3 regions of the Rhodococcus sp. 24CO genome follow, and region 1 is predicted to be linked to each of the others. Evidence: riboswitches for the same ligand, from Rfam matches in the RefSeq annotation. Region 1 holds a riboswitch; each other region holds the start of a gene.
What was found. Region 1 has a riboswitch for S-adenosylmethionine ahead of V2B23_RS26120 (LLM class flavin-dependent oxidoreductase). Riboswitches for the same ligand answer to the same signal wherever they lie in the genome.
Positions count from the first base shown of each region.

Region 2: it holds a riboswitch for S-adenosylmethionine, as region 1 does, so the genes downstream of both, V2B23_RS20455 (putative leader peptide) here and V2B23_RS26120 (LLM class flavin-dependent oxidoreductase) in region 1, are expected to answer to the same signal.
Region 3: it holds a riboswitch for S-adenosylmethionine, as region 1 does, so the genes downstream of both, V2B23_RS15435 (aminotransferase class V-fold PLP-dependent enzyme) here and V2B23_RS26120 (LLM class flavin-dependent oxidoreductase) in region 1, are expected to answer to the same signal.

Region 1 covers NZ_JAZFNF010000012.1:9,019-18,769, forward strand. The annotation lists gene V2B23_RS26105 (dicarboxylate/amino acid:cation symporter) at 1-470, opposite strand, end outside; gene V2B23_RS26110 (phosphodiesterase) at 790-1,707, shown strand; gene V2B23_RS26115 (stealth family protein) at 1,714-3,129, opposite strand; SAM riboswitch class IV at 3,542-3,655, shown strand; gene V2B23_RS26120 (LLM class flavin-dependent oxidoreductase) at 3,745-4,971, shown strand; gene V2B23_RS26125 (NtaA/DmoA family FMN-dependent monooxygenase) at 4,991-6,358, shown strand; gene V2B23_RS26130 (hypothetical protein) at 6,439-6,684, shown strand; gene V2B23_RS26135 (nuclear transport factor 2 family protein) at 6,688-7,113, opposite strand; gene V2B23_RS26140 (ABC transporter substrate-binding protein) at 7,494-9,098, shown strand; gene V2B23_RS26145 (ABC transporter permease) at 9,107-9,751, shown strand, end outside.
Region 2 covers NZ_JAZFNF010000008.1:51,356-61,106, reverse strand. The annotation lists gene V2B23_RS20475 (dipeptide ABC transporter ATP-binding protein) at 1-1,216, opposite strand, end outside; gene V2B23_RS20470 (ABC transporter permease) at 1,213-2,103, opposite strand; gene V2B23_RS20465 (ABC transporter permease) at 2,096-3,094, opposite strand; gene V2B23_RS20460 (ABC transporter substrate-binding protein) at 3,097-4,737, opposite strand; gene V2B23_RS20455 (putative leader peptide) at 4,905-4,994, opposite strand; SAM riboswitch class I at 5,004-5,098, opposite strand; gene V2B23_RS20450 (GNAT family N-acetyltransferase) at 5,186-5,719, opposite strand; gene V2B23_RS20445 (FAD-dependent oxidoreductase) at 5,752-6,861, opposite strand; gene V2B23_RS20440 (ABC transporter substrate-binding protein) at 6,872-7,843, opposite strand; gene V2B23_RS20435 (amino acid ABC transporter ATP-binding protein) at 7,906-8,691, opposite strand; gene V2B23_RS20430 (amino acid ABC transporter permease) at 8,688-9,662, opposite strand.
Region 3 covers NZ_JAZFNF010000005.1:537,718-547,468, reverse strand. The annotation lists gene V2B23_RS15445 (Pls/PosA family non-ribosomal peptide synthetase) at 1-3,713, opposite strand, end outside; gene V2B23_RS15440 (BCCT family transporter) at 3,808-5,661, opposite strand; SAM riboswitch class IV at 6,204-6,318, shown strand; gene V2B23_RS15435 (aminotransferase class V-fold PLP-dependent enzyme) at 6,373-7,695, shown strand; gene V2B23_RS15430 (hypothetical protein) at 7,826-8,440, shown strand; gene V2B23_RS15425 (PaaX family transcriptional regulator C-terminal domain-containing protein) at 8,419-9,297, opposite strand; gene V2B23_RS15420 (alpha/beta hydrolase family protein) at 9,447-9,751, shown strand, end outside.

The DNA.
Region 1 (9,751 bases):
TTGTTCGGCACCAGGCCGGTGATGAACGCCCACCACGATCCGGAGCTCTTCGGCTCCTTGGCAGCTTCGACGGCGACGTCGGTGCGTGAACCGGGGTCGGTGATCAGGCCGACGACGATGCCGATGATGACCGCGATGAATGCCGTGATCGCGAACCACAACAGTGTCTGGACAGCCAATCGAGCAGCATTGGCAACCTGACGCAGGTTTGCGATGGAACTGACGATGGCGGTGAACACCAGTGGAATGACCGCGACCGTCAGCAGTTTGACGTAGCTGCTGCCGATGGTCTGGACAGTTCCGACGAGCCAGTTCACGTTGCCGTCGGCGGCATCAGGCATGGCGCGGGCAACCAGACCGAGAATGACACCGATAACCAGGCCGGCAACAATCTGTGGTCCGAATGACGTTGCCCACGAGGGGAACCGGGTCTTTGATTCCGGCACGCCGGTAGAGGTGGAGCTGGGCATGACAATGCCTTTCAAAAAATTGAAGAGAGCGAAACGCGGCACGCCATGAAGAAGTTCAGGCGGGGTTTCGTGAAAATGTTTCCTGGTACGCGTCTATCAGGCCGAGCGCGGACACATTGCGCTCGCCTGCAGGCGAAGGTCGACGTAGCGTCGAGAGGTCAGGAACAACACTGCGAAGACTCTACTCGTAGCTTCAACTACCGATGATTCCGGGCGGTTCACGGGTGTGCGTCAACGAGTGCTGAGGACTCGATGACTAGTGTCGAGGTTCGGTAGGTGCACCGGTACCTGCGCGTCGGCTAGCGGAAGCGAGAGACCGATGAGCGTTCGACATGCCGAATATCCACGTCCGAAGCATTTCCTGGTGCATATAAGTGATACGCATCTCGTCGACGATGGCGACCTGTACGGTGCCGTCGACGCGGCGGCTCGACTGCGGCAGATTCTTGCCGGCGTCGAGGCTTCCGGTGCGCGTCCGCGGGCTTTGGTGTTCACCGGTGATCTCACCGACAAAGGGGAGTCGTCCGCGTACGAGACGCTGAAGTCGATCGTGGAACCGGTGGCCGGCAGACTTGGTGCCGAGGTCATCTGGGTGATGGGAAACCACGATGATCGGGAACACTTCCGGACGCGATTGTTGAACGAGTCACCGTCGACCCAGTCGGTCGATCGGGTCTACGACATCGACGGACTTCGTGTCATCACGCTCGACTCCACTGTTCCCGGCCACCACTACGGATCGATCAGCGACGCCCAGTTGGATTGGCTGCAAACGCAATTAGCGACGCCAGCGCCCGACGGAACGATTCTCGCCCTTCATCACCCGCCGATTCCCTGTATCCAGGATCTGGCTGTGCTGGTCGAACTACGAGATCAGCCCCGCTTGGCCGAAGTGCTCCGGGGAAGTGACGTGCGGGCAATTCTCGCGGGCCACCTGCATTACTCGACGACGGCGACGTTCGCGGGAATTCCCGTGTCGGTGGCATCGTCGGCCTGCTACACCCAGGACCTCAACGTAGCGGTCGGCGGACAGCGTGGCCGAGACAGCGCACAAGGCTGCAATCTCGTCCACGTGTACGACGACACGATCGTTCATTCGGTAGTGCCGATCGAGCGCGACGACGTTGTCTGCGACGACACGGTGGGTGAGGCCGTCAGCGCCCGCGACGGCGCGGTGCGGCTGGCGGACGCAGGCATTCGCATCGGTGAGCGCAACGATAGTGTGGTTGCGCAGTAAGGTGCGTCAGGCCTCCCACGGCGCTTTGACGGGGTAGTAGTTCTCGAGGAATTCGGTGACCTTGCGGGTACGTAGTTCGAGATCGATTTCCGGTTCACTGCCGTCATTGAGGCAGAAGAAATCCATCGAACGGTCTTTGAGTAGTGAATTCATCTGTCGCAAACCGGCTTTGACAGTCGTGTCGACGTATTTGACCGTAGCCGACTTCTGTACGACGGAGCGGCCACTCATCAGAGCGTAGTAGTGGTACAGCGAATTGGTGACTGAAATGTTGGTGCTCGCTCGGAAAGTACTCGCAGCGGTGGCCGCAAAATCGTCCGCGAATTCGCGTTCCATTTCCGCCATGACGCTTTTGCGCAGCGGGGTGGCGGCATGCTCGAGGTGTCGGGTTGTCATCAATCCGAATCGCTCTTGTAGGAGACGTCGATTGACCCGAGCCGCATTCTCGAATCCGCTGCGATCGTCATCGTTGTGCCCCAGACCTATTCGCGTATCCGCCTCTATGAACATGCTGATTCCACCGGGCGAGAAGAACATGTCGGGGCCGACAGATCTGCCGAAGAACATGTCGTCGTTCGAGTAGAGGAAATGCTCGGAGAGTCCGGGTATGTGATGCAGTTGGCATTCGACGGCCTGTGAGTTGTGAGTGGGCAGCACAGACGGGTCGGCAAAGAACTTTTCGCTGGGCATGAAAGTGACGCGAGGATCGTCGGCCAGCCATGCCGGACGATCGGAATCGGTGGCGACAAAGATTCTTCGGATCCACGGCGCATACATGTGCACGGACCGTAGTGCGTACTTCAATTCGTCGATTTGACGGAATCGTGCCGCGGATTCGTCGCCTTCGCCGACAATGTAGTTCTGCATCCGAAGTGCGCGTTGCGCCTGAAATTCCTCGGAAGAACCGTCGACCCAGGAAAAGACGAGGTCGATGTCGAAATTGATGTCCGATGCATGGGCGGCAAACATATTCTCGATCGTGGGCCAGATACGGCCGAAACGCTCCACCGTTCCACGGACTGCTTCTTCCGGGCGCACCGTCCGCCGGGTCAGTGAATTTTCGATGGGCAGAACAATCTCTGTGTCGGACATCGACCACAGTTCGATCTGAAGACCGATATTTGCGCCGTAGTTCAGGCCACTCGCCAGATGAACGCGCGGCCGAAACAGTCGAAAGATGCGGGCTTTTGGTGTGGTGGACAGTGCGCCGTCGGCTATCAAGAGCGCGGGACTCTTCTTCGCGTCGAGAGTCTTCGAATAGAAGGGTGTGTTCTGGCATCCGTCGATCAGCGCGCGGCGCAATTTCTTTCGGTTGGCCCAATTCACCGCGATAACTGCTCGTTCGTCGTTGCCGCGTACGAGGAGGTATTCGACACCGGCCGCGTCGAGAATATCGCGGATGAACAGCAGGTCTTCGATCATCGCTTCGAGCGGGGTTGTCGTGACGATCGGGAGGGCAAACCGATTTTTGAACCGCACAGTTTCCGGGCGGTCCTCCAATCGAGCGCGCACGGAGGACGAGACGGGTTTCACTGCGTCGGTGGTGTCCTGCTCCGGGGGTACGAAGTAGATGTCGTGCGGAGCGGGAGATTGTGTGATGACGTGCCTTTCGATGACCGGACGCACAGAGGCGGTGTCGTGCCAGTCTAGTCGGGAATTGGATCGATTCGGGTTGACCGGGATTTTGCGCATACTCGGTACCGCCACGCGAATTCGAATCCTCGAGAGTGAAAAGGATCAGGTGTCGGTTGTGGCAGGTGATGCGTGGTTTCTGCTGGTGTGTGGAAAGTCGCGTTCATAGTGATTGGGCGCTGTAGCGGCTACCGTCACGGCAGGTGCAGAGTTCCAGCGACAAGGACCGGCTAGCTGGACGGCAACCCTTCATGCCGATGGGGTGCCCCGGGATCACACCTGGCGACACGCGTGGTGTGTGTCGCAAGCGGCAGTTGCGGCACTACCCGTCAGTGAAAGATGGCTGACGGTTCTGCGGCCGGCACTGTGCGCTCCCGAGTAGTCCTCGAACAGGAGTAGAAGCCGATGACCTCCCCCCTTCCCATCCACCTCGCCGTAGCGCTTGACGGCGCCGGCTGGCACCCGGCGGCCTGGCGAGAACCCCATTCGCGTCCGAGCGAGCTGTTCACGGCGTCGTACTGGACCGATCTCGTGACTACAGCCGAACGCGGTCTGCTCGACTTCGTGAGTATCGAGGACAGTCTTTCCGTACCGGGTAACCCATTCGAGCCAGTCGGTGACGCAGTCGATCGTGTGCGCGCTCGACTGGACGCACATCTCGTGGCAGCCAGGCTGGCACCGGTGACGCGCAATATCGGGTTGATTCCGACGATCACCACGACGCATACCGAGCCGTTTCATGTCTCCAAAGCTGTTGCAACACTCGACTACACGTCGCGAGGCCGCGGCGGGTTGCAGGTGAAAGTCTCAGCGTCCGAAGCGGAGGCCTCGCATTTCGGCCGGCGCGATATCCCAGCTTTGACCGAAGATGACCGGGCGTTGCTGGTTTCAGGCAACCTTCCCGATTTCGTACGGGATCTGTTCGAAGAGTCGGCTGAGGCCGTCGATGTGGTTCGGCGCCTCTGGGACAGTTGGGAGAATGACGCCGAGATTCGTGATGTGGAGCGGCGCCGGTTCATCGATCGAGACAAGTTGCATTACATCGACTTCGAGGGCAAGTACCTATCCGTGCGTGGACCGTCGGTCACTCCGCGGCCGCCGCAGGGGCAGCCAGTTGTCGCAGCTTTGGCGCACCAGCGCGTTCCGTACGAGCTGGCTGCTCGAACAGCCGATCTGGTGTTTGTGACTCCTCTCGACGATGGACAGGTGCCCTCGATCCTCGCCGAGGTGCGGGCGGCGCAGGAACGGGTTGAGCGCTCGGGTGAACCGCTCCGGGTTTACGGCGACATTGTTGTGTTCTTCGATGCGGCAGGGGAATCGGGTCGAGAACGACTCGACCGCCTGGACAGTGCGTCGGGTACCCAGTACCGCTCCGATGCATTGATCTTCACCGGCACGCCGGCTGAACTGGCCGATCAACTTCTCCGGTGGCAGCAGTTGGGGATCGACGGCTTCCGTTTGCGACCCGGTGTTGCCGTGGACGATCTTGACGCGATTGTGAATGAGCTGGTACCAGAACTGCAGCAACGCAACGTATTCCGTACCGCGTATCCAGGTACGAATCTCCGCGGACTTCTCGGATTGCCGATCGACGTCCCCAACCGCTACGCCGCCGGCACTCCGGCCGCCTGAACAGACGAGGAATACTTTCATGAGTTCTCAGCAGCGTAAGCAGGTCATCTTGGGCGCCTATCTGGGCGGCGTCAACCACCACACGGCGTGGTGGGATCCGCAGGCGGGCAGTCAGATCGAATTCGACTCTTTCGAGCACACTGCTAAAACCGCCGAGCGCGGAAAATTCGACTTCTTCTTCCTGGCCGAAGGACTGGCGCTGCGCGAACGCGCGGGGCAGATCTTCGATCAAGACATCATCGGCCGGCCGGATACATTCACGGTGCTCGCGTCATTGGCAGCAGTAACCGAACACCTCGGATTAGCCGGCACCATCAACTCGACATTCAACGAGCCGTACGAGTTGGCCAGACAGTTCGCGACACTCGATCAACTGTCCGGTGGCCGCGCGGCCTGGAACGTCGTGACGTCGTTCGATGCCTTCACCGGGCAGAACTTCCGTCGCGGCGGTTATCTCGATCGCGCGCAGCGGTACGAACGCGCCGAGGAAACCGTCGCACTCGTGCGTGAAATCTGGGATTCGTGGCGCAGTGACGACATCGTCGCTGACAAGGATTCCGGCCGTTTCCTCGCACGAGCAGAGGCTGGTGAATTCGCTTTCCACGGATCACAATTCGATGTGAACGGTCGGTTCACTGTTCCGCGCAGCCCGCAGGGGCGACCGGTCATTCTCCAAGCTGGTGTCTCGCCGCAAGGGCGGGATTTTGCGGCCGGCAACGCGGACGCGATCTTTTCGCCGTACGGGCAGCTGCCTGAGGCGTCGGACTTCTATCGGGACATCAAGGCCCGTGCTGTTGCAGCCGGGCGTGATCCGGGTGACATCAAGATTCTGCCGTCGGCGAGCTTTGTGCTCGGCACGTCCGAGGCCGACGCTATCGAGAAGTATCGCGATATTCGCGACCAGCAAGTAACTGGTCAGACGGCGTTGATCCTGCTCGAGCAGATCTGGAATCTCGATCTTTCGGGTTACGATCCGGAGGGACCGCTACCTGATATCGCGCCGGATCCCGAAGCGCCCCCGATCATCCAAGGACGGGCATTCATCCATCAGGACCGATTCGAGACCGTCGCGAAGTTGCGCGCCGTGGCCGAGAACAAGAAGCTGAATCTGCGTGGGGTCGTGATCGACCAGTTCGAGCGCGGGCCGATAGTCGGTACTGCGCAGCAGATTGCTGAAAAGATCGATTCGTTTGTGCAGAACGACGGTTCGGATGGATTCATCCTCGGTTCGCACCTCGTACCAACAGGATTGGACGAGTTTGTCGACGAGGTAGTACCGCTGCTGCAGGATCGTGGTGTTCTGCGCGCCGAATACGAAGGAACGACGCTACGCGACAATCTTGGTCTGGCAATTCCGGCCGATCGTGGTCTTGTGGCGCCGCGATAGCGCGGGCGAGTAGCGCGCGGGGATCGGGGTACCCCGAAAACGTCGGCACCTAACGTCGGCAGTCATGGAGGAGGAAGACCATGCGTGTGAAAAGCCTGGTCGGGGCAGGCGCAGTGGCAGTTGCACTGGTTGCCGGTCCCCTTGCCCAAGCGTCTGCCCAAGCGTCCGCGGAGGGCTCTGTTGCTCCGGGCTCGGATAGCCTGCCGAACACGCTGACCTGCGAGAGTGTGTTCGATGCTCTGGAAGATCAGAGCCCGGAGTGGACGGAGGAGGGGATCGACCAGGTCGAAGACTGGTGCGAGTCGATCACCGGTGAAGAGGATTGACCGTCAGCCGCGAGCGATGACGCGCCGTGACAATCGCCAGCGACCGTCTTCGAGTTCGAACTCGTCTGCGTAACTGCCGACGCCACTGAGACGAGGCGTCGTGGCGGTGTCGACGTAAAACGTCCACACCGCTTCGGCGCGGGCCGAAGTGTCCGACGTGACCTCGACGGCGATTGCGGTGGTGACGTGGCGCGTGAAGGTGCCCGGTCCTTGGATTCCCGCAGCGCGGCGTTCGCGCACACCGGCAGCGATTTCCTCGCGGCCGCGTCGTACCTGTAGCGGCAACCCGCGGTCGGCGTTGGCTGGCATGGTCCATTCGGCGCGGCGAGTGAATTGCTCGACGTAATCGTCGACAGTTCCCGTATCGGCGAGGTGAGCGATCCGCGCGAGTGTGGTTCGGATCTGCTCGGCTGGGCTTTCGGGCTGCATCTGTCTCCTCGAGAGTAGGGGCGGATTTTCCGGACATTACCGCGATGAACTGGGAATAGTGGGCCCGGTCTCGTTGAGCGGTCATAGAATTCGTGAGTTCGGATCACCGTGAGTCCAACTATTCCCCCGACATCCGGGGAAATGATTAAGTGTGTTCACGAAGGCAAGTGCCTTGAATCTGACCGGAAGGTTTACCGTGTCCGTCCCTCTGCGATGTCTGCGCTGACTTCTTCAGCGCCACACCGGCTGGTGTAGCCCTCATTACCTACTGAACCGCACGGTTCGGGTTCTTCGAGGCCACCAGGACGACCACTTTCCCCTTTTGCGTGCCGCGCTCACCGCGCGTCGCTGCACACCCTCATACGAAGGACCGCACCTCCGTGAACTCGTCATTTCCGACGGCCGGGCTTGATCGCCGTGCCTTTTTCCGTGGCAGCGCTATTGCCGCACTCGCAATTCTTGGTACCGGCTCACTGGCTGCGTGCTCCTCGGCTGTTGGTGAACAGCGTTCGGATGCAGGTGAATCGGTGGATCCGGTGCGCGGCGGCACGCTCACGCTGGCAATCCCGGACGATGTCAGCCCGGCTGCTCTCTTGACCAGCACAACAATCGCCGGCACGACCATCTCCGGGCTTGTCTTCGAGACGTTGACCCGCTATCCGATCGATTCCGTAGTGCCGCAACCGCTTCTCGCCAAGGACTGGAAACTCTCGGACGACGGTCTGACGTTGACGCTGAATCTGCGTGACGACGTCACCTTCCACAGTGGCCGCCCGTTCACGTCTGCGGACGCGGAGTTCTCGCTGCGCACGTACTCCGATCCCAAGTTTTCCGCTCAGTTGCGCAGCACTGCTGCTGCCATCACAGGCTACGACTCCTCGGATCCGAAAAAGCTGGTGCTGACGCTCGCGCACCGCACCGGCAATATCTTCGACCTGCTGGATCTGGCGCCGATCTTTGACTCGGAGACCTTCGACAAGGCTGTGAGCGGTGAATCCTTCATCGGGACAGGACCGTTCGTCTTCACCGCGCGCACTCCGAACAGCTCGATCACTTTCGATCGTAATCCGAACTACTGGGTTGCGGAGCGTCCCTTCCTTGATCGCGTCGAGGCTCGTATCGTCCCCGATTCGCAAGCGCGTCTGACGTCTCTGAAGTCGGGTCAGGTTGCGCTCGTATCGCCGGGGTCCTTGACCTTCCGTGATTCGCAGACGCTCGGCAACACAAGCGGTTTCGCTATCTCAGCTCTCGACGGAGCGGAATTGCAGACATATCTGGGCGCCAACGTCACGGCTGAGGGGTTGACCGATGTTCGAACCCGGAAGGCCGTGGCTTATGCCATCGACCGGGATCGCATCATGAGTGAGGTGTACCGCGACGCCGGCTACGCGGTGAACCTGCCGTGGCCGAAGTCGTCGCCGGCATACGACGCGGCCAAGAACTCCACGTATACGCGTGACGTTGCCAAGGCTCGGTCATTGTTGAGTGAGGTGGGGGCACTTCCGACAATCCCGTTGACGTACACCGGTGCCAGCCCGGACTTCGAAGCGGCAGCCCAGATCGTGCAGGCAAATCTTGCCGAGGCGGGAATTCGCGTCGAGTTGGACCCGGTGGAGGCGACAATCTTCTTCAAGCAGTTGATCGGCGCAGAGTTCAAGGGACTGTGGCTGACCAGTCACACGTTTGCGCAGTATGTTCCGTCGACGCTGACCGTCAGCGCCTACCCGTTCAATGCCGCACACAATGCGTCGAAGTTCAGTTCGCCGGCATACTCTGCCGCAGCCGACTCGGCGTGGCAGGTGCCCGACGGTTCGAGTGACGCTGCAAAGAAGCTGTACGCGGACCTCGGCACCCAACTGTTGGAAGAGTTGTTCCTGATCGAGATCGGTGTGGTGGTTCCGCAGGTGTCGGCTGCTTCCACCGTGCGGGATCTTGCCTGGACCAAGGGCCGTCAGCCGCAGTTCGCCAACACCTTCCTGGCCTAGGGGAGAACATGATTCGCTATGTTGTCGGCCGACTACCGTCGGCGGTGGTGGTTCTCTTTCTTGCATCGTTGTTGATCTTCTCGGTTATGCGACTGGTTCCCGGTGATCCGGCCTTGGCGCTGGCCGGTCCCGATGCGACGCCGGAAGCGATTGAGGCGATTCGTCATTCGCTAGGTCTCGACAAGTCGGTCCCCGCTCAGTACCTGTCGTGGATCGGCGATGTACTGACGTTGGATCTGGGCCGGTCGTTTGTCCTCGGTGGTCAGATCTCGGATCTGGTGCTGGCCGGGTTGGGTAATACGGCGGTGCTCGCCGGCAGCGCGTTGCTGTTGGCGGTAACGTTGAGCCTGATTCTCAGTGTGGCCGTGGTGGTCTGGCCGAAGAAGTGGCTGACCAGCGTGGTGAACGTGCTCAACACGCTCTCTGTTGCGCTGCCCAATTTTGTGACGGGTGTTCTACTGGTCCTGGTGTTTGCGGTGCTGATCCCGGTGCTGCCTTCCGGTGGTGTTCCTCCGGGTGGATACCTGGCACGTCCCGATATCACGCTGCAGTATTTGGTACTACCGGCACTGTGCCTGGCATTGCCGGTCACAGCCGCTCTGACCAGATTTCTCTCGGAGGCACTGCGCACCGAGATGGCGCAGCAGTATGTG
Region 2 (9,751 bases), on a different contig from region 1:
CGAGTAGTTCCGCGGCCCTGGCCTGCTGCTGAATTCGAGTGCCGACTTTGAAGGCCCGCAGCGGTTCCGCCACGATGTCGACTATCGAGAGCTTGGGATCGAGGGATGCGTACGGGTTCTGGTAGACGAGTTGGATCTTTCGGCGTAGTTCGCGCAGATCGCTGCCCTGGATCCGGGTGATGTCCGCGCCGTCGAAGGTGATGGTTCCCGAATCCGCCTGTTCCAACCGCACCGCGATGCGCGCCGTCGTGGACTTCCCGGAACCCGACTCCCCCACGAGCGAGGCTGTCTGTCCGCGCGGTACGGTCAGCGACACGTCGTTCACCGCGGTGATAGCACTGCCTCGTCCGACGTCGAAGCGCTTGGTGATTCCCGCCAGAGTAAGCAGCGGAGTTGTCTGCGCTCGGACCGGGCGATCGACGGGTCCCGATGACAGGCTCGGCGCCGAGCTCAGCAATTTCTTCGTGTAGTCGTGTCGAGGATCTCCCAGAATCTTTTCGGTAGAACCGGATTCGACAATCCGACCGTCGTGCATCACCAGAATCCGATCCGCGCGGTCCGCGGCCACTCCCAGGTCGTGTGTGATGAGGAGAACAGCGGCACCGGATTCGGCGATCCGCTCGTCCAAGTGGTCGAGGATTCGTCGTTGGACTGTGACGTCCAGCGCGCTGGTGGGCTCGTCGGCAATGATCAGTGCCGGGTTCGCGACCAGTGCGATACCGATCAGAACTCGTTGCCGCATACCGCCGGAGAGCTCGTGTGGATACTGCCGTGCTCGGATCTCCGGACGATCGATTCCCGCGCGTGCAAGAACCTCGATGGCATCCAACCGCGCTTTCCGCCGGTCGGCCAGACCGTGAATGCGAAGTACTTCTGCAACCTGATCACCGATTCGGGTTACCGGATTGAGCGATGTTGTGGGGTCCTGCGGCACCAAACCGATACGTGCACCGCGGATTTTCTGCCAGGCCCGGTCCGAGTAGTCGTCGATCCGGTCGCCTTCGAACTCGACGCTGCCCCCGGTGACGTGTCCGCTGCCGGAGAGCAGTCCGAGAATCGCGTGGGCTGTTGTGGACTTTCCGGAGCCCGATTCGCCCACCACTGCAACAACTTCACCTCGGCCGACCGTGAAACTGACGCCGTGTACGGCGGGTGCGGCTCCGTAGGAGATCTGTAGGTCGGTGACGGAAAGCAACTGATCCTGCGTTGTGCTCATCGCCGGTTGCTCCTTTCGATCTCGTGTCCGATGCGATGCGCCGAAATGACCACCGCAACTATTGCGAGGCCGGGAAGTGTTGTCATCCACCAGGCATTGGCGAGGAAGTTCCGTCCCTCGGATACCAACGACCCCCATTCCGGGGTGGGCGGTACCGCTCCGAAGCCCAGGAAACTCAACGCGGACACCGCAAGTACTGCCTGCCCGAATTCGACTGCAGACAGTGCGATCACGGGCGCATACGAGTTGGGCAGGATATGCCGGCGCAGAACTCCGAGCCACTGCACTCCCGAACCGAAAGCCGCCTCGACGTACTGCGCGCTACGTACCCGCATCACCTCGGCACGCATCACCCTGGCGAAGTTCGCGACCATCGCCACACCCACCGCGATCGCGACGTTGATGGTGCCGAAACCCAGTGCCGTGACCAGTGCCAGCGACAACAGCAAAGCGGGAATCGAGAGCAGAACATCGACGATGCGCATCAGCACTGCGTCGAGCACCCCACCGACAAATCCTGCAATCAGCCCGATCAACGATCCGACGATCAACGCAACACCCACCGCCACGAGTGTCGCGGTCAGGGACAGCGCAGCACCGTGCACAAATCGTGTGTAGAGATCTCGCCCCAGGTTGTCTGTTCCGAACCAGTGCGCCGGGCTCGGCCCCTGTAACTTGTCTGCCGGCACGCCGGACAACGGGTCGCCACTGGCAAATACGCCGGGTGCCACCGCAAAACCGATGGCCAGCGCAACGATCAGCACCGGAATCAGCAGACCCGGCTTACCGATCCGCCGAATCACCGAAGACGTCCGACGGATGGTAGCGGGCGACTTCTCCTCCGGTATCGGATCCAGCAAGAGTGGTTCGATCAACGTGTCAGACATGCGCCGGCTCCAGATCTGTCGAGCTTTCGGACTGTGACTTCGCGGTGTCGGACGCCTTGGCCGAGATAATGCGTGGGTCGATCAACGGATAGAAGAGATCGACCGCCAAGTTGACGAGCGCAAATGCCAAGGATGCAAAAACAACCACGCCTTGGACTACCGGAGTGTCCTGAGCCATGACCGACGTCTGAGTCAGACGGCCGACTCCGGCGCGGGAGAACACCGTTTCGACGACCACCGAACCGGCTAGCAGAGTTCCGACCAGCACACCGGCGATGGTGAATGCCGGAATGCTCGCGAGTCGCAACGCATGACGGGTCTGCACGCGCCACCGGCTTGCCCCCTTGGCGTACGCGGTCTCCACGTGCGGCGAACGCAGCGTCGACTGCAGGCTGGTCGTGAGCACCTGCGCGATCACGGCGCCAGTCGGTATCGCCAGGGTGATCGCCGGGAGAATCACCGTTGCGAATCCCTTGTCCCCGAATGCCGGGAAGATGTGCAAACGGAACGAGAAGAGCTGCAGCAGAATCAGACCCACCCAGAAGGTGGGAACTGCCACCCCGAGTGGAGGAAGCGAGAACAGCAGGTTCGCGATCCATCGCTTGCGGGTGTAGGTAGCGAAGAACGCGATCGACACTCCGAATAGCACGGCAAGAACCAAACCCGTGGTTGCCAGCACCAGCGTGCTCGGCAGGGCTGAGAAGATCGCATCCGTCACCGATTGTCCGGTGGAGATCGACGTGCCGAAATCACCGCGCAGCGCATTGGTCAACGAGGTCCAGTACTGCACCCACACCGACTGGTCCAGGCCGTATCGCGCCCGAAGCTGTTCGAGTGCAGCTTGATCCACCGCCACACCCTGTCCCGCCGCGTCCGCCGCCATGCTGACCGGATCACTCGGCAGGAGGAACAAGATCACGAACGAGATGGTGAAAGCCGCCCAGAGGACCAGCACGGCCTGCCCTAGTCGGGCGAGTACGTATCGCGTCATGACTACTTACCCGACAACCATGCGTCGTAGAACTGCAGACGTGAGGAGGCTTCGAACTTCAGATCCTGCACCGAGGCTCCGGCTCCGACTGCCTGTGACAGTTCGATCGTCGGAATCGAGAGTCCACGATCGATGATCAGTTCCTGTGCCTGAGCCACCAATTCACCGCGTGTCGCTGTGTCGGTGGTTGCCAATTGTTCCGTCAATACCTTGTCGAGCTCGGGGTCTGCAGTGCGCTTGTTGAGATTTCGACCGTCGAGGCCGAAGGACGCCCGAAGGATGTCCGCATCGGCACGGGTGGAGTTGTAGTACACGGCATCGTAATCACCCGAAGTCTGCTTCTCGGTGAGTTCCCCGTTGGACAGCAGGTTGAGCCTCGCATCCACACCCACCTTCCGCAGCTGCTGCTGAACCAGCTCGAGGATTGCCTGGTTGCCGGCGAACGCCGGGCTGAAGGAAATCGCGAAAGTCAGTTTCTGGCCGTCCTTCTCACGTACTCCGTCGGAACCGGCCTTCCACCCTGCCGCATCGAGTAGCTTTTCCGCTTTGTCGGCGTCATAGGTCACGACACCTGATTGATCGGCATAGAGCGGTGTGGTGTGCGCCAGTGGGCTCGTCGCCGGGAAGAACGACGGATCCAGGACCGTGTCGACAAGTTCCTGCCGGTTGATCGCGGGGATGATCGCTTGGCGCACAGCCTGATCGGCGAGAACACCGCGGCTCACGTTGGGCTGGAAGAAGAAGCTCACCCCGGGATTGGGCCGAGTGAGAATGCGTCCGCCTGCCGCTTCGATCTGCGGAGCGTCCTGCGTCAATGCGTCACTGACCGCGTCGAGTTGCCCCGAGGCGACGCTGCCTGCACGCACTCCCGACTCCGGAACAACAGTGAAGTTGACGCCGTCCAGATACGCCTCCCCCTGATGACCGGTCACATCCGACGACCAGTTGTATCCGGCGCGCTTCTCGATCGCGACCGATCGATCCTGCTGCCAGTCCGTGTAGACAAACGGGCCGGATCCCACAACCGCAGCCCCGGCGCAACGCTGCTCCGACGGTAGTGCCGTGGTCGAGTCCGCCAGAATGCCGAGCTGCGGCGTCGAAGTTGCCTGCAGGAACTGAACATTGGGACCGGAGAAGTTGACCTTGGCGGTGTGGGCGTCGACGACATCCGTGCCGGTGTACGAGGACAGGTAGCTCTTCGCCAGGGCGGCGTTCGGGCCCAGATCCTTGACCACGTCGAAGTTCTTCTTGACCGACTCTGCCGTCACCGGCGTACCGTCACTGAACGTGACACCGTCGCGCAGCGTGAACGTGAAGCTAGCGGCATCGGGGCTGATGTCCCAACTTTTTGCCAGCCACGGCGTGATCTCACCTGTCTCCGGATCCTGGTCGGTCAGCGAATCCACCACGGTACGAGTGACATACACAGTCTGATTCGTACCTGCCTGTGCAGGGTCAGCGCAGGTGGGCGCCGTCGAGAGTCCGTAGCGCAGGGTTCCACCCGACTGGGCCGGCCCGGCGTCGGCGCTGGTGTCACCACTACTGGTGCTGCAACCGGCAAGTACGGTGCCGAGAACCGAAATAGCGCCGATACCAGCGGCGACGGTGACGCGTGAGCGTGCACCGATTGAGCGTGAAGACACCAAGAACTCCTAAAGAGGCATGCGGAAAAGCGCGCTTGCCACCACCGGAGTACGGGGCAAGCAAGCACGAATCAGCTACGAAGAGAAGAGAAAACAGGCTTACCCACGTACGGGAGCCTCGAGAGACTGACCAGGGTCAACTACGACGGTAAACATCGCGGCCATGGTCAGTGAGTACAGAACGATCCTGCTGTGCGGCACAGGTCTACGTGACGACGCGACCACGCGGTAGCGAAACCGCCTTCAACTGCCTTCATTACTGCATTCCTCCATCGATCCTGGCGGTAGCACCCTCACGCGATGACGCGAAGGGTTGCTGCGACTTCATTGAGCCAGGTCTCTCTGTCGCTCGAGATGGTCGTTCGCAAGTCTACGAGATGATCGCGAGTTGTCAACTCGTTCAGTAGGAATTGCAGGCTACGCCACATTTTCGGGAACCGCGCCGCGCTCATGCCGATACCCGCCGGTCGTAGTCATGCCGTACCCGTAGCTTCTTCTCGAATGGGTGAATTCCCACGTCGAGCGGTGACAGCGCGGTGTCGTACAGCGGCGCGTAGCCACATGACAGGTAGAGCGCGACCGCTTCGGGTTGGCGTGGACCGGTTGTGAGATAGACCCGGTTGTATCCCCGAGCTGCGATCTCGGACTCCAACTCCCGGACAACGATCTTTCCGAGGCCACGCTGACGAAAAGCAGCCGACGTCCAGATTCTTTTCAGTTCGGCTGTTGTGGAATCGAATTGACGAAACGCGCCACCGGCGATGGCTTGATCACCGAGCGTGAGAACCAGCAACGCTCCGTGCGGCGGTGCAAACTCCTCGGCCGGATAGGTTGTGAGATCTTCGAACACCTCGTCACGCGTACCGCCGTATCGCGAACTGTATTCCACCGCCAATTCCGCGATGAGCGGAGCTGCCAGCGGATCGTTCTGCGACACCGACCGCACCTCTACGCCGCCGATTCCCGCAATCTCGACACTCATGTGACCTTCCTTTCGGTTTCCTTGCGCCGCATTCACCGCACCCCTAGCTGGAATTGCTGCGGCGACAGAGTATTTCCTTCCACCAGATCGGCCACCAGCTCACCCAACGCCGGCCCGAATTTGAATCCGTGTCCGGAGAAACCTGCGGCGACGGTGATCGCACCGACCCTGTCGATCACAAAATTGCTGTCAGGTGTGCTGGTGTACAGGCAGGTCAGGGACTCGACCTGGGTTGAATCGACACCCGGCAACCACGCTTCGGCATAGTCGACCAGACGCTGTTCGCCGGCGATGTCGGGCGTGTAGCTACGAGTCTGCGGAGTCACCTCCGGCCCCGTCGCATGCTCGCCGATCTTGATGCCGTCTTCGGAACCGAGTCCGTAGATCCCGGCTGTGTCCAGCTCTGCACCGGGATGATGAACAAAGCTCGGCCACTCCGTTCCAGGATCGAGGGGCGCAAAATGTGCCGGTTGTTCCTGCGTCGTACGCAAAGTCGGCAACACGACCTGTGCGCCGAGTTCGCTTCGCTCGATCAATTCCGCGGTCCACGCGCCGGCGGCAATCACTACGTGCCGCGCTCGCAGCGTCCCGTCGTCCGTGATCACGTCGACGCCGTACGACGCCTCGGCAACTGCCTGGACCCGCGTGTTGTGGCGGACGTCAGCGCCCTCGAACCGTGAACCCGCTTCGAGTGCAACGACGGCGCGGTCCGCGTGCAGCCTGCCCGCATCGCGGTGATGCAGGACGGTTGTATCGAATCGCAGCCCCGGCCAGCGGGCCGACGCTTCGGCTGGAGTGAGGATCTCGCCCTTGATACCCGCTTCGACAAGCACCCGCGACTTGGTCAGGACGGCAACGGGCAGCCCATGGTCGACGGCGCCCGTCAGTTCCAGAAACCCGATGTCCGTTGTTGTTTCCAACTCCTGCCACAGCGGAAGGGCCGACGCTGCCAGCGCGGTGTACAGGTGATTGTCGTATGCCTGCCGGTAGATACGTGACGTGCCATGGGACGCACCGTGCTTGTGCCCCGGCGTGAACTGCTCGAGCTGCACGACGCTGTGCCCGCGCGCCGCGAGCCGCCACGCGGCAGAGGACCCGACAAGCCCTCCGCCGATGACGATCGCATCGAAGATCTCACTCATTTGCGGATGCTCACTTGGTCTTCGGAAGGCCGGGCGGGTTGATCAGCGACGTGTCGACGGCTTCACCGGTGATGTTCCAGCGCTCGAGAATCTGCTGGTACGTGCCGTTCTCGATGGTGTGGTTGATGGCGTCGTTGATTGCCTTGATCAGGCCGTTGTCCTTCTTCACCAGCACGGCGATCTGTCCTTGCAGGGTGTCGCCCGCACCGGAGAATTCCCCGACCACCTCGGTTTCACCCGACTGCTTGGCATGGAACTGCGACGACGGGTTCGGTCCGAAGTAAGCATCGATGCGACCGGACTGCAGCGGGAGGTAGTAGTCAGTGGTGTTCTGATAGTAGGAGATATCGGTAGGTGCCAGACCGGCCGCGACGTTCTGCTCGTTCCACTTGACCAGCAGCGCTTCCTGATTGGTCCCGGAACCCACCGCGATCTTCAGACCCGCAATGTCCTTGGGTTCCGTGATGGAGACCCCGGCACCCTTTTTGGCCTCGAACGCGAGGGTATCGAGGCGGTAGGTGGCAAAGTCGTACTTCTCCTTACGTTCCTCTGTGACAGTCACATTGGAGAGGAACGCGTCGGCTTCACCAGAGTCGATCCGGACGAAGTTCTGTGCCCAGTCAGCCGTCTGCAGGTCTACCTTCAACCCGAGTACATCGCCGATCAGGTAGGCGAAGTCGGTCTCCGATCCGATGAGAGTTTTGTCATCGTCAGCGTAGAAGCGAAGCGGCGGAGCAGATCCGGCGCTACCGGTCACTCGCAGGGTGCCGCTGTCGCGGATGTCCGCAGGCACCTCGGCAGCGATGGAATCGACTTTCGCGGTGGTGATGCGATTCTGCTCTGCGGTGAGGTTGTAACCCGCGGCTGCAGTGACCTGGCTGCCGTCGGACTCCGCGTCCGCACTGCTGCATCCAGCGCTGAGCAGTCCGACAGTGGCGAGAGCCGAGATCAGAAACGTGGCGCGGCGGGATCGAGAGAACATCAGTGTGTGCCTTTCGGGGAAGTGTCTGTGTGGTGACGGCGTCATAACCGTCGACCGTGTCGTCAGAGGACGCGGGAGAGAAAAGCTTTGGTTCGTTCGTGGACGGGATTGTCGATCACCTGCGAGGGCGGGCCCTGTTCGACGATGACGCCGCCGTCCATGAAGACTGCGGTGTCCGCTACCTCGCGGGCGAAGCCGACTTCGTGCGTGACGATGATCAACGTGGCACCGTCACGAGCGAGTTGGGCAAGAACTTCGAGAACTTCACCAACCAGTTCCGGGTCCAGTGCCGACGTCGGTTCGTCGAAGAGAATCACCGCCGGCCGCAGTGCCAAGGCTCGAGCAATGGCAACTCGCTGCTGTTGGCCACCGGAGAGTTGACGTGGATACTGATCGGCTTTGTCTCCCACACCGACTCGTTCGAGTAAGATCCGCGCCTCTCGGTACACGTCTTCGCGATCACGCTTCTGCGCCGACAGCGGGGCTTCCACTACATTTTCGAGAGCGGTGAGATGGGGAAACAGGTTGAAGTTCTGGAACACGAAACCGATGTGCGAGCGTTGCTTCAGGATTTCGCGATCGCGCAGTTCGTGTAGCCGATTTCCCTTGCGCCGGTATCCGATCAGTTCCCCGTCGATCCGCACTGTTCCCCGGTCGACCTTCTCCAGGTGATTCAGGGTGCGCAGCAGAGTGGATTTTCCCGAACCCGACGGCCCGAGAATGACGGTCACCTCGCCCTTGCGGACCAGGAGATCCACGCCGGCAAGCACTTCCAGTGAACCGAACGACTTGTGGATGCCCCGCGCCTCGACGGCGTAGACGTTGTCTTCGATCAATTCCGCGGTCATCGGGTCGCACCCCTCGGAATGTCGAGACGCGCATCACGAATCTCGTTGAATTTGTTGCGCGCCTTCTGCAGAGGCGTCAACGGAAGTGCTCGCGCCGAGCCGCGAGCGTAATGACGTTCGACGTAGTACTGGCCGATCGAGAGCAGCGTCGTGAGGATGATGTACCAGAGTGTTGCAACCATCAGGAGCGGCACCACTCGTCCGTTGCGCCCGAAGATGACCTGTACTTGGTAGAACAGTTCGGCGATTGCCATCGTCGAGACGATAGACGTCCCCTTGAACAACCCGATCACTTCGTTCGCGGCATTGGGAAGAATCGCCCGCATCGCCTGCGGCAGAATGATCTTGAAGAACTGGCGTCGGCGAGGAATCCCGAGCGAATGAGCAGCTTCGATCTGCCCGTGATCCACCGAGATTATGCCGGAGCGGATGATCTCCGCGGAGTACGCAGCCTGATGCAGCGCTAAACCGATGACAGCTGCGGTGAATCCGCCGATGACTCCGCTGGTCTGAAACGTGAAGAATTCCGGCCCGAACGGTATTCCGAGAGAGAGCGTTTGGTAGAGATAGGTGATGTTGAACCAGAAGAGCAACTGCACGATCAGTGGAATCGAGCGGAACGCCCAGATATAAGTCCAGGCGATCACCTGCAGAACCGGATTATTCGACAGTCGACCAAGCGCCAGCACGACTCCGAGTCCGAACCCGAGGATCGTTCCCCACAAGGTCAGTTTGATCGTCACCCACAATGCGGCAAGCACCGACTTCGCGGTGAAGTACTGCGCGAACGTCGGCCAGTCCCAGCCGGGATTCACCACAAGACCATGAATGAACTGGGCCAGCAGGATCAGTACTATCGCACTGACCACCCATTGGAACGGATGCCAGGTGCGGGCAACAACAAGTTCCGAGTCGGAAAGCTGAGGCTCGGCTACCGACTTCTCGGGGCGGACCTCGGTGGGCGCGCTCACGGCGCGCTGCCTGACGGAGTGGACATCACAAAATAGACCTTTCGGAATATGGGATTGCTGCGCGACGAATTTCCAGTGCAGAGAATTTC
Region 3 (9,751 bases), on a different contig from region 1:
TGAGTTTGCACGACGCACCCCCGTTCGACGGTTGCCCCGTCACCCAAAGTCACGAGATCTGCTTCGGGTAGCCAGTACGACTCGCACCAAACCCCTTTGCCGATTTTGGCGCCGAGTCCGCGCAAGAAGATGTTCAGTACGGCAGTGCCAGTTGCTGCTCGAGCAAACCAGGGCGCCGCGACGGTCTCGACAAAGGCGTCGGCAACCTCGTTGCGCCAGACGAAGGAACTCCAGAGCGGATGCTCCACCTTCTTGATCTTGCCGACGACAAGCCACTTGGCCGCGACGGTGATCGCCCCGGCAACTGCGCCCGCGATCAGCAAGACGACGCCGCTCAGCAGAGCGGCGAACCAGAATCCGACGGCGCCTACGAGGGCTTCGAGTGCAAACAGCACGCCGAGACCGATGCCGAAGGTGACCATGACGGGGATGAGTCGGCAGGTTTCCACGACGCCGCGGGCGATCTTGAGACGGGTCGGGGGATTGAAGGTGCGGGCCGCGTCGGTGTCGCCGACTGCACGACGCAGACGCACGGGCGGGCTACCGAGCCACGAGGATCCGGACTTCGCCTTCGACGGCGTCGCGGACAACACGGCAACAAGTCCGTTCTTGGGGACGCGTCGGCCGGGAGCGGTCATCCCGGAGTTGCCGAGGAATGCGCGCTTGCCGATCTTGGCGTGCTCGATGTGCATCCAGCCGCCGCCGAGTCCGTAGCTGGCGACCATGGTGTCGTCGGCGAGGAACGCGCCGTCCGCGACTGTCGTGAACTTCGGAAGAAGCAGGACGGTGGACGCTTCGACGTTCTTGCCGATCTTGGCACCGAGGAGGCGCAACCAGCCGGGCGTGAGCAGGCTGGCGTACAGCGGGAAGAGGAAAGTGCGGGCGGAGTCGAGCAGACGCTCGGTGGCCCAGACCTGCCAGCCGATCCGGCTCCGGACGGGGTGGTATCCCTCGGTCAATCCGATCGACAACAGGCGCACGGAGACAAGAGTGATCGTGGCGAAGACCAGCAGACTCAGAATTGTCGCGAAGGGAAGCATGATGAGCGACTGGGCAATGGCGCTACCGAGGGTTTCGGTGTTGCGAATCCACCAACCGATCAACACGATTCCGGCCACCAGTGCAAAGATCGGCACACCGGCCAGGAAGACAGACGTGACGCCGTACACCGGAACCCACCCGGGGGCACGCTTCGGATGTTCCGACGGCCAAGGATGATTCGCTTTGCCGATCTTGGTAGCGGGCGAACCTGCCCACTGCTGGTTGGCTTTCACCCGGCCGAACACAGCCGATCCGGGTTCGACGACGGCGCCGCGTCCGACGCGTGCGCCGGGCAGAAGTGTGGAGCGTGAACCGACAGAAGCGCCGGCCCCGATCTTGATCTCACCGATGTGGATGAGATCGCCGTCGATCCAGTGACCGGACAGGTCGACTTCGGGTTCGACGGAGCACCCGTCGCCGAGTTCGAGCATGCCGGTGACGGGCGGCAACGTGTGCAGGTCGACGCCGTGGCCGATGTCGGCTCCGAGCGCCCGCGCGTAGTACAGCATCCACGGTGCGCCCGAAAGATTTGCTGCGCCACTGGCTTCGGTGAGTCGTTGGGCGATCCACAGCCGCATGTGTTCGCTGCCGCCGCGCGGGTAGGTTCCCGGCTGTAGATTGCGCAGCAGCGCGCGGGTGCCGATCACCGCGATCGTCATACGGCCGATCGGCGTGATGAAGACGAGGAACGCCAACAGAATCCACCACCACGAGACCGTCGGCGCCCAGCTGACGTCGACGAACCACGCGAGGACGTTGTTGGCGATCGCGAGCCACGTGACCCACTGGAGTCCGGCCAGGGTCGTGATCGGAACCGTTGCCGCGACCTGCGCCAGTTGGGTTTTCAGTGGCGTCGGTGTGACGATGCGGGGTTCGACGGTTTCGGTGGGGGCCAATTCGTCGAGGTATTCGGCCAGGGACCCCAACCGTGGATGATCGTAGAGTTGGGCGACGGTGACCTCGGGGAATCGTTCGCGTAGTGCCGTCACGAGCTGCGCTGCGGAGAGTGATCCGCCGCCCACTTCGAAGAAATCGTTGTCGAGGCCGGTGATCTGGGCGCCGAGAATCGAACCCCACAGTCCGGCTACCCAGGCTGCGGTTCCGTCCAGTCCTAGTGCGGCTCCGGCATCTTCGCCGGCACCGGGCAGTGGCCAGGGAAGAGCGTTGCGGTCGACCTTGCCGGAGGTACGCGTCGGGAGTTCGTCCATCAATGCCAGACGCGGAACGAGCGCTGCCGGCAATTGTTCGCTGAGCGTGGCGTGTGCCGCCTTGAGGTCGAAATCGGGGTCGGTGCTCGCGATGTATCCCACGAGGAGTTGGTTTCCGGCCGCGGTTTTCTTGACCGCGGCTGCAGCACCACTGACACCGGGAAGGTTCTGCAGCGCGTTGTCGACTTCGCCGAGTTCGATGCGTCGGCCGCCGAGCTTGACCTGATCGTCGGCTCGGCCCTGGAACATGAGTCCCTCGAGTTCGAGTCGGACGAGGTCGCCACTGCGGTACGCACGCTCCCAGCCGAGCGAGGGCATCGACGCGTACTTCTCGGCGTCTTTAGCCGGGTCGAGATAACGGGCGAGGCCGACGCCACCGATCACCAGTTCGCCCACCTCCCCGACTGCGACGGGGTTGTTCTGAGCGTCGACGACTGCAAGGTCCCAGCCGTCGAGAGGGAGTCCGATGCTGACGGGACTCTTGCCGTCCATCAACGCACCGCACGCGACAACCGTCGCTTCGGTGGGTCCGTACGTGTTCCACACTTCGCGGCCTTCGACTGCCAGGCGTTCGGCCAACTCGGGCGGGCAGGCTTCGCCGCCGAAGATCAGAAGGCGGACAGCTTCGAGAGCCTCGGCCGGCCACAGCGACGCCAGTGTCGGAACGGTGGAGACGATGCTGACGTCGCGGGAGACCAGCCACGGCCCGAGGTCCATGCCGCTGCGCACGAGTGATCGCGGTGCGGGAACCAAACATGCGCCATGACGCCACGCGAGCCACATTTCCTCACACGACGCGTCGAAGGCGACGGACAGTCCCGCGAGAACACGGTCACCGGGCCCGATCGGCTCGTCCTGAAGGAACATGCGGGCCTCGGCGTCGACAAACGCCGCGGCATTGAGGTGGGTGACGGCGACGCCCTTGGGTGTTCCGGTGGATCCGGAGGTGAAGATGATCCAGGCGTCGTCTTCTGGCAGGGGATCGCGGACGGGTGGGTGCTGCAGCCGTTTCGGTGCGGTGCCAGGCCCGATGCCGTCGCCGGTGATGATCGCGGCTACCTGAGCTTCACCGAAAACGAGTTCGGCGCGTTCTTCCGGATCATCGGCGTCTACGGGTACGTAGGCGGCACCGGCCGCGAGGATTGACAGGATTGCCACGTACAGCGAACGCGAACCGGACGGCATCCGGATGCCGACGCGATCACCCGCGCCGACTCCGGCGTCGGCGAGCCAGCGCGCGCCCTGTTCGATTTCGCCCAGCAGTTCCGCGTACGACAGCGTCGTGTCACCGTCGTCGATGGCAGGTGCTTCGGGGTTTGCCTGCGCGGATGCCCGCACGATGTCGATGAGGGTGCGCGGCGCAGGTGCCTGCGTCGAACGGAGGAATACGGACGGAATCCCCAAAGACGATTCCGTTTCCGCGTGCGGCTGGAGTGGCAAACCCGTTGATCCTGTTCTGCTCATGAATCTCAGTCGTGCGACCTGTCGAGTTGTTATCTCATGACAAGTTTGCGAGTTGGTGAACAGTTCTGCCTAATGCAACATGCCGACGCAACGGTTATTCCGAGTTCGTGACGCTCTGCAGGTGTCCCTCGGCCGAATCGGCGAACTCCGGAGTGTCGAATACTTCGCCGCCCAACGGGTCGACGGCCCGAGAATCTGTGGAGATGTCGACGACGCCGGTATCCGGGTTGATGTTGACCGCGTGCTGCGGGACTTCGTGGACTGCGACGAACATGTGGGTATCACTCGGATCAGTGGTGATGCCTGATTGCGACGGCGTCAGCCCGGCGAAGCTCGACGAGATGTTCAGGTCGCGCAATCGTTTGGTCGCCGGTTGTGGCACGTCGACCGAGCTGTTCGTAGTCGAGATCCGCAAGTACCGGGGAGCCGCGGCAACCTCGTATCGGAACGCTTTGAGCATCGACAGGCACGCCAGCACCATGATGATCGAGAACGGAACGGCCGTCGCGATAGCCACGGTTTGCAGGGCGGTCAGTGATCCGCTGCCACCGACCAGGAGCAGAACAGCCGCGGCGGCGCCGGACAGGAAAGTCCAGTAGACCCGGGTGATCTTGGATGTCTCCAGATTGCCGCCCGTCGCGAGAATGTCGATGACGATCGAACCCGAGTCGGCCGACGTCACGAAGAAGAACACGATGACAACGATCGCGAGAACACTCGAGATCGTTCCGAGCGGAAGACCGTCGAGAAGCGTGAACAGCGACGTGTTGGTGTCGACGGCGCCGGACCCGTCGAGCATGGTGCCCTCGTTGCGCTGACGCAGAATGCCGGAGTTACCGAAGATCGTGAACCACAACGAACCGACCAGCGTCGGGGCCAGCAGCACACCGAAGACGAATTCGCGGATGGTGCGACCACGTGAGATGCGTGCGATGAACATGCCGACAAACGGTGCCCAGCTCATCCACCAACCCCAGTAGAAGATGGTCCATGTGCCCTGCCAGCCGTCTTCCGCAAACGGGGAGGTGCGCAGCATCAGTTCCGGAAGGGCCTGAACGTAGCCGCCGAGGTTCTGTACCCAGGACTGCAGCAGGAACAACGTGGGGCCGAGGATCAGGACGAACAGGGCCAGCGCTGCAGCGAGCATCATGTTGATGTTGGAGAGCCACTTCAGGCCCTTGGTGACACCGGAGACCACGGAGAAGGTGGCCATACCCGTCACGATGACGATGATGGCGATGACCAGCCAGTTGTCGGTTTCCACCCAGCCGAGGTAGTCGAGGCCGGCGGTAATCTGCTGAACACCGAATCCGAGCGAGGTGGCGACGCCGAACAGGGTGCCGACGATCGCGACGACGTCGATGGCGTGCCCGATCTTGCCCTCGATGCGGGCGCGTCCGAGTAGGGGTTCGAGGAGCCAGCGGATCGAGAGCGGGCGACCCTTGCGGTAGGTCATGTACGCCAGTCCGAGACCGACAACAACGTAGATGGCCCACGCGTGCAGGCCCCAATGGAACATCGTCAGTTCCATGGCCTGATTTGCGGCCGCGTCGGTGGATCCTGCTACCCGGCCCGCGACCGGCGGGTCCACGTAGTGCGAAAGTGGTTCTGCCACTCCGTAAAACACCAGACCGATGCCCATGCCAGCACTGAACAGCATGGCAAACCACGACATCATGCCGAACTCGGGTTGTTCGTCGTCGCGGCCGAGCCTGATGTTGCCGATCCGGCTGATCGCGCAGTAGAGCGCAAAGACCACAAATCCGGTGGCGGACAGGATGTACCACCAGCCGACACCATCGGTGATGGCGTTGTTGAGGCTCTGGAAGGCGTCGGACGCAGTCCCGGAGTAGATCACGGCAAAGGCGATCAGCCCGAAGATCACTATCGATGCCGGGACGAATACGGGTTTCCGTAGTCCCTTCCACGCGTTTTTGACCGCAGTCATCTCGCTCCTTCACACAGTTCAGCGTGCCTATCGCACTCCGGCGACATCGTCGACGCGTTCAGCCCTCGTATGGCGGCCACAGGTCGCGTAGGTGGGCATGTGCTCGCACCATCGCAGTAAAGACCGGGCTATCGCTTTGCAATTCAACGTAGCTGCGCAGTTCTGTCGACTCAAATGAATGAAAGGTGGTGCAGTGTTGACGAATATGCCGGCTCTATTCGGCTATTCACCTGTATTTTGTTGCTGTTAAATGATTTTCGCAATCTCAGGTTCGAAATTTGTTCGAATCTCTCTGGAATTCAAGGAACGAAGGATCTTCGTGAGCTTCGGAACGAATCGAATTTGTCAAACTCGGCGAATGATTTTGTAGGTCACCGCTTATGGCCCGCGGATGCCGCTCTCGACGATAGCGGTGCCACGGAAGTCGAAACGTTGCCGTGATGGTGGTCACCACGAGGAGACGTCGGGCGATTTGTCGGTATCGAGAGCGCGCTCCGCGCTGGGGTTGACAAGCCGGTGGAGTCCTGTCATTCTCGTTTGCAGGTCACGAGTACCAGTGTTCAGCCCCGGCTTGCTGGTCGGCAACCCTCCTCCGCGGTGGGGTGCTCCGGGTGACGACCCGGCTGTATCCGAAAACGGATTCGGCAAGCGCGGACTCTTCCGGGGACATCACCCGAACGAATGAGTCCTTGAACGTGAGGATTGTCTTCGATGACTGCTGTTCTGAGTGCCGATACCTGCACCGCTCCCATCGCCAAGGTTTCCGGCGCCGACCTGCAGGTTCCCCTCGTCCAGGGTGGCGAGTGTTCCTATGCGAACTTCGACTACGCAGCGAGCGCGCCGGCGTTGGCCCAGGTCACCGACCGCATTGCGGAACTGCTTCCCACGTACGCCAGCGTCCACCGTGGTGCCGGATACGCCTCGCGGATCTCCACACTCACCTACGAGAACGCTCGCGAATCGGTTGCCCGCTTCGTGAACTGCGCCGACGATCAGGTTGTCGTCTTCACCCGCAACACGACGGACTCGCTCAATCTTCTCGCTCAGTCCGTGCCCGGCAGCACTGTCGTTCTCGACGTCGAGCATCACGCAAACCTGTTGCCCTGGAACGATGCTCGCATCGTCACGGCCGCTGATACCGTCGAAGAAACCATCGAGCGCCTGATCGCAGAACTGTGCACCAAGCCCGCCGCACTCCTCGCCATCACGGGAGCGTCCAACGTGACCGGCGAGATCCTGCCGATCGCACGCCTCGCGGACATTGCACATCGTTGTGGTGCACGCATCCTCGTCGACGCTGCGCAGTTGGCTCCCCACCGTCGTATCGACCTGCAGGACTGCGGAGTCGACTACCTCGCATTCTCCGGACACAAGCTGTACGCACCGTTCGGTGCCGGCGTCCTCGTCGGTCGCCGCGACTGGCTCGACGAGGCCAAGCCGTACCTCGCCGGTGGTGGCGCTGTCCGTGAGGTGACGCTGGAATCCACCGAGTGGGCCTGCGCTCCCGCCCGTCACGAGGCCGGTTCGCCCAACGTCCTCGGTGCTGCTGCAATCGCCGCTGCCTGCGACGCCCTGACCGCTCTCGACTTCGATGCCATCTCGGAGCACGAGAAGGCGCTCACCGCTCAGCTGACCGACGGACTGGCCGCCGTCGCCGGCGTCAACTTGCTCCGGTTGTGGGCCGATGCTCCCGACGCCGTCGGAATCGTCACCTTCACCGTCGACGGCTACGAAGCCGGCGAGGTTGCCGCATTCCTCTCGGCAGAACATGGCATCGGCGTCCGCGACGGACGCTTCTGCGCACACCCGTTGCTCTCACGTCTCGGCCTGTCCGGCGGTGCCGTTCGCGCCAGCCTCGGATTGGGCAGCAGCTCCGACGACGTCACCCGCCTGATCAACGCCGTGAGCATCCTGGTTTCGAATCAGCGTGATTGGAACTACGAAAAGACCGCCGGTGCATGGAATCCTGTGCCCGAGACCCGCACTTTCCTTGGTGGCACCGCCGGCGACGCCGGCGCAGCCGAATGCGTCTGAGCTCACATCCGGATGCAGTGATTGAAATAGGCAACTAACATGGCAGACATGACAACTGCGGCGTTTGGAATGTGTACGAGCTGACGATCGTCTCGCGCTCACCCCTCCCTCCATACTTTCGGAGATACACATGTCTTCTATCGCATCTCATTCCCTGCACGTAGCTGTTGAACTGACCGGATTCGGCCACCATCCCGCTGCCGAAGGAGCTCCCGGCAACCTGCCGCTCATCGGCGCGGATTACTGGGTCGATCTCACCGAAGGTGACACCCTTCTCGATCTGACGGCCTTCCCCGTCAATGTCATTCGGATCCGTGCCACCGACCTGCGCGACGCCCAAGCTCAGCGCGCCCAGATTCGTGCGGCGATTGCCGAGGACGGCCGTGATCCTGACTCTGTTGCCGTGTTGGTCGATCTCGAAATCCTGATCGCTCCGGAAGCGCGGGCTGCGCGTAAAGAGTTGGCGCAGTTGGACAGTGCGCTGAACGTCCCGCGTATCCCGGCGTCGCTGCACTACGTAGGAACACCGTCCGGTCTCGGCAGTTTGATCGCCGATATTCGGGCTGCCGACGTTGCAGACGGTGTGACGTTGCTTCCGTTGTCGTTGCCTCGCACTCTCGAACATCTTGTCGGCGAAACCATTCCGTGGCTGCAGTCGCGGGGATTGGTGACTCCGGCCACAGCTGTCGACGAGGTTCTCGGGCGCTTCGGATTGCCGCAGCGTCAGCGCACGCTCGCGTCCTGATCGCCGATTGCATCTGCGTAGAGGTGGAATAGCGACGGCAGTTGGTCGGCGCCATCCACCTGTGCCAGAAGCGCCCAGCACTGCGCAGTGATCGACCGCGCCCGCTTGCCAATCCAGTTGGTGGGCAGTAATTCCGGTGGTAGGAGCGGATCGGGTTCCATCGCTCGCGTGAATTCCGCCGCGAGTTCGATTGTCATCGTTACGGCGTCAGTGGCAGTGAAGGCTGAAGTGTGCCGCAGTTTGTGCAGGCGCGCGGTCGCCACGTTCAGTAGCTGATCGTATCCGGCTGCGATCTCGTCCAGTGGCCACAGTTGTGCGGCAATCTTCGAGGGGTCTGCGAGGGTGCCCACTTTCAGATCGCGAGTAGTCAGCGAAGACAGATATTGTTCGACGTCGAGTTGGGCGGCGGCATCGAGAACATAGGGTTCCCACGCGTGTGGCGAGACGTACAGGCCGCCCTGCACGAGGGCCCCGCCGAGATAGGTCACCCTGGTGCGCAGTGCATCTCGCGCTTTCCGTGACGACTCCGGAATTGCGAATCCCACCACATGCCAGCGCCCGTCCCATGGCGTCGTGGTGCCTCGATCTTGTTGATAGGCGAGTCGAACGAATTCGACGTCGGGGCCCATCTCCCGCACAGTCTTCGCGGTTGCTCGCAGCGTGGCTTGTCGTCCGCGCCCATCTTGCGTGAACTTTCCCTCGGCGACCAACCGCTTGATGCACAGTCGGATCTGCTGGTCCGTCATGTCGAGGGCGTCGGCGGTGGCATAAAGAGTGGGCCCGTCGACGGTTCCGTCCGCACGCAGAAGTCCTTCGATCAGAATCCGCGTGGGTACATCGACATGCGTGTCGGTCATCGCTCGGCCCCTTCATTCCTTCTCTGCATCTTCGCCCATCACTGTACTATCAAACACAAAACGGTCGTTTGAATTTCGTACGTTAGGGCGAGAAGATGGCAATGCAATCGGTGAGGGAGAGAAAAGGCAACACGCGTTTACGCAGGTGGGTGATCACTTCCCTGGCGGTAGTCGTCGTACTGATCGTCGGCCTGGTGGCATGGACGCTGTACCAGCACACCTACGACATCCGTGAGGAAAAAGTGACGATCACCGGGGGATCGGTGCCGCTTCAGGGAGTCCTGGCGCTTCCCGATCACGGTGACGGTCCTTTCGGGCTCGTGGTTTTTGTCCACGGAGACGGGCCGATCGATGCAACGCACGAGACCTTCTACCGGCCGATCTGGGAGTCGTTTGCAACGGCCGGGTACGCGTCACTCTCCTGGAATAAGCCGGGAGTAGGCGGGGCGCCGGG